2 regions of the Pectobacterium hainanensis genome follow, and region 1 is predicted to be linked to the other one. Evidence: predicted binding sites of a transcription regulator. Region 1 holds the regulator's gene; the other holds the start of a gene.
What was found. Region 1 encodes PurR, which represses purine synthesis genes. Its sites were predicted from a motif close to CANGCAAACGTTTGCNTG; they were not measured.
Positions count from the first base shown of each region.

Region 2: the regulator PurR is predicted to act here: its motif matches at 1,526-1,543, upstream of purM (phosphoribosylformylglycinamidine cyclo-ligase).

Region 1 covers NZ_JBJYIN010000018.1:29,187-31,393, forward strand. Annotated here, with positions in the region: gene cfa (cyclopropane fatty acyl phospholipid synthase) at 1-290, opposite strand, end outside; gene purR (HTH-type transcriptional repressor PurR) at 626-1,657, opposite strand; gene cydH (cytochrome bd-I oxidase subunit CydH) at 2,040-2,129, shown strand.
Region 2 covers NZ_JBJYIN010000001.1:328,468-330,674, reverse strand. Annotated here, with positions in the region: gene purN (phosphoribosylglycinamide formyltransferase) at 1-231, opposite strand, end outside; gene purM (phosphoribosylformylglycinamidine cyclo-ligase) at 231-1,268, opposite strand; gene upp (uracil phosphoribosyltransferase) at 1,766-2,207, shown strand, end outside.

The DNA.
Region 1 (2,207 bases):
CGTAGAATATCTTTTAGATGGTGGGGGAGCTTTTCGTCCAGCCGCGCACGCAACACGCGATGGAAAAACATATCCAGCCGTTCGCATTCCCACCAGCCATCCATGTAACTTTCCCCTAACCCCAACGAGCCGTCATGCAATACGCGCTTGAAAAAATCCGAGTTTTTTACGGTGATATCAAATGGACGAGAGCCATTAATTTTGATATCGGCCATACTCAGCATGTCATGCACAATATGGAACCAGGGCTCATTACGGGTATCCAGTTCCGCTATATATGATGAGCTCATCGCTTCTCCCTACCTTGCGTCGATGATGTATCGCAAGGAAAACATAGACAATTTTTACCTATAATCGATCTCGGTGGGATATTCCCATCATCTAGCCTTTGAATAATCAAAGGAAACTGAAGAAGAAAAAGCCGGTACGTCAATACGTAGGGGCACTCATCCTTAAGGTTAATCTGTGCCATCCGCTTGCACGTAATGATTAAGGATAGTGAAGAAAAGTGAAAAATTCAGTTTGCACAAAACAGCAATTAGTTTAGGACTGCCCCAGCCGGGGAACAAGCATAAATTGGCTGAAGCAGTATCGGGAAGGCTCGACGTGATAAAATCGCTTGCGATCAGGAGTAGCGGCGGTAATCGCGGAAAGGTCCGTCTGCGACGGAGCGGCGTTCAATCAGCGTTGGATGAACTTCAATAACCTGTGCATCTTCACGCTTGCTGGTGATTCGGTCCAGCAGCATTGAGAAAGCGGATTGTCCCAAGCGCTCTTTCGGTTGATGCACGGTGGTGAGTGCTGGCGTGAAAAAACGAGCATGTCGAACGTTATCGTAGCCAATCACTGAAATATCCTGAGGAACTCGCAATCCGAGCTCATCTGCGGCACAGATTGCACCCATCGCCATGATATCGCCGCCACAAAAAACGGCGGTAGGACGTTGTTTATTCGACAGAATTTGGTGCATGGCCTTATAACCTGATTCCGGCTCAAAATCTCCCTGAACAATCCATTCGTTACGCACGGTGATATCAGCCTCGGCCAGCGCCTTCAAAAAGCCCAGATAGCGACCGCTTCCGGTGTTGCGCTCCTGAATGCCAGGGATCGCACCGATATCCCGGTGGCCACGCTCGATCAAATAGCGACCGGCCATATAGCCGCCTTCAAAAGCATTATCGATAATGGTGTCGGTGAAATCACTGTGCGCCTGTCCCCAATCCATTACCACCATGGGAATACTGCGGTAATCTTTGAGCATGGCAAGTAATTCTGGTGGATATTCCGCACACATCACTAACAAACCATCCACGCGTTTTTGTGCCAACATGGACAAGTAGGCGCGTTGTTTGTCGAGGTTGTTATGGGAGTTACATAAAATCAGCGTGTAGCCTTTGGCATAACAACTGTTTTCAACGGATTCGATAATCTCGGCAAAGTAGGGCGCTTCACTTGACGTTGCCAACAATCCAATCGATTTTGTGTGGTTAACTTTTAGGCTGCGGGCAACGGCGCTAGGTGAGTAATGTAACTCTTTAATCGCCGCCCTCACGGCAGCCTTAGTCTCTTCGGCGACGAAACGTGTTTTATTAATCACGTGCGATACGGTTGTGGTCGAAACGCCAGCCCGTTTTGCCACATCTTTGATCGTTGCCATCTAAAAATGACTCCTAAACTTACCTGTTACAGCCGTAAGTATATTGTTAATCGTTTGCTTGCGTGTAAAACCCTCCTCCTTGACGAAAAAACAGGATTTCAGAAGGAGGATGCCGAATATTATACCTGAAGGGACAAGGTTGATGTTTTTCGACCGGGACGCAGAGCTATCATAAACAGCGGATTTTGTCCGATTTGCCACGAAAGTGGAAGCGGTAATTTATACTATTCGTGCGGCATCAGTACGAGATTTTTCATTAAAATTATGGAAGAATCAGCATAACCAGACGATTTATCGTTTCAAATGGTTGCCCGTTTAAACCCCGAATGATGAAGACCGATTTTTTACCATCATTTGGATGTGATACCAAAAGGAGAGAATTATGGATACCGATCTGAAGATGTCACTGCTGACGACCGTTGGCGCTTTGGCAATGATTATTGTATTTAGCTTCGTGGCTGTATTGAACTGATTTATCCGTGTTCCAACGTACGTTCATTTGAGCTATCTATCGGTTCTGACACGTTTTGATATTCAGAACGTGTCCGTT
Region 2 (2,207 bases), on a different contig from region 1:
TGTAATTTCCTGCGCCATGGCAGCATCATAGGCTTCACGATCGGGAAACGTTTCTGGATCGAGAACATGTACCGGAATTTCCGCATCCTGCGCAATTTGTAAGCCGTAGGCTTCTGGATTGTTGCTGAATACGGCGGTGATATTTCCTTTCATTCGCCCACGCTTACAGGCGTCGATCAACGCCTGTAAGTTGCTTCCCTGACCTGATATCAAGACAACGATGTTTTTCATCAGTTAATGACCACTGAGTCTCCGGTATCAGTCTGAGTAATGACACCGATTTTCCATGCGTTTTCGCCACTGCCGTTCAATAAAACGATGGCCTCATCTGCCTGCTCGGTTGGCATCGCAATGATCATACCAACACCGCAGTTAAAAGTACGATACATTTCGTGTCGGCTGACATTACCTGCCTGTTGCAGCCAGTCAAAAACAGCAGGCCATTGCCAACTGGATTCATCGATTGTCGCCTGCATGCCTTCTGGCAGGACGCGAGGGATATTTTCCCAGAAGCCGCCGCCGGTCAGATGGGAAATCGCGTGTACATCCACTTTTTCAATCAGAGACAGGATTGACTTGACGTAGATTTTTGTGGGGGCCAGCAAATGATCGGCTAGTGATTTCCCTTCCAGCATAAATTGTTCAGGATTGGCCTGGCTGACCTCTAGAATTTTGCGTACCAGCGAGTAGCCATTCGAGTGTGGTCCACTGGAGGCAAGGGCAATTAAGGTATCACCTGCTCGTACTTTGCTGCCGTCAATAATTTCAGCTTTTTCAACGACACCGACACAGAACCCTGCCACATCATAGTCTTCGCCGTGGTACATGCCCGGCATTTCAGCGGTTTCACCACCGACCAGTGAACAACCCGATTGCTTACAACCTTCCGCGATCCCCGTAATGACGCTGGCTGCCGTGTCGACATCCAATTTGCCTGTCGCGTAGTAATCAAGGAAAAAGAGGGGCTCGGCACCTTGTACGACTAAATCATTGACACACATCGCAACTAAATCGATACCGATAGTATCGTGGCGTTTGAGATCCATCGCCAGACGCAGTTTGGTGCCGACTCCGTCAGTGCCTGAAACCAGAATAGGTTCACGGTACTTTTGCGGTAAGGCGCATAAGGCGCCGAAACCACCTAATCCCCCCATGACTTCCGGGCGACGGGTTTGTTTCACTACACCTTTGATACGGTCTACCAATGCGTTGCCAGCATCAATATCCACGCCTGCGTCTTTATAACTGAGAGAGGTTTTGTCGGTCACTGCGGAGTCCCCACGGAGGTTACGATTTGCACTTAAAAACAGTATGTGATTAAAAATAACATGTGATTAAAACAACATTTGCTTTAAACATCGTCCGCTTCAACATCATATTTGTTTCAAAACGATATTTGCTTCAAAACGATATATGTATCAAAACCAGTCATGACTGGAAAAATGCATCGCTGAAAACAAAGGTGTGTTCCAAAACGTAAAATCAACTGATGATTGAAACATTAAGCGTGGTAATTCTAACAGCGTAGGCAAACGTTTGCGAGTGGTGTGTCATCGGTGGCTGATTTTTCCCTTTCACTTACAATTTCCTTTATCGGTTGATCTGGATCAGACTTAATCGTATAGCACTAAGTAAAAAAAGCGGTATAATCCCGCGATTTTTTTATGGCGGATGTCTTTCCGCCACCGCCCTGCGGGCCGCCGCAAACGGCGTTTAAAAACGTCTCTGGCGTTTTTGTCCGTCCACTGTCTAGGGGAGAATAACGATGAAGATCGTCGAGGTAAAACATCCACTCGTCAAACATAAACTGGGTCTGATGCGTGAAAATGATATCAGCACCAAGCGTTTTCGTGAGCTGGCTTCGGAAGTGGGTAGCTTACTGACCTATGAAGCGACAGCTGATTTAGTCACTGAAAAGGTCACTATTGACGGTTGGTGTGGTCCGGTTGAAGTCGATCAAATCAAAGGGAAAAAAATTACCGTCGTACCTATCCTGCGTGCAGGTCTGGGTATGATGGAAGGTGTGTTGGAAAATGTGCCAAGCGCACGTATCAGCGTTGTCGGTATGTACCGTAATGAAGAAACGCTGGAGCCCGTACCGTATTTCCAAAAGTTGGTTTCTAATATCGAAGAGCGCATGGCGCTGGTTGTTGATCCGATGTTGGCAACGGGTGGCTCAATGATTGCCACTATCGACCTGTTGAAAA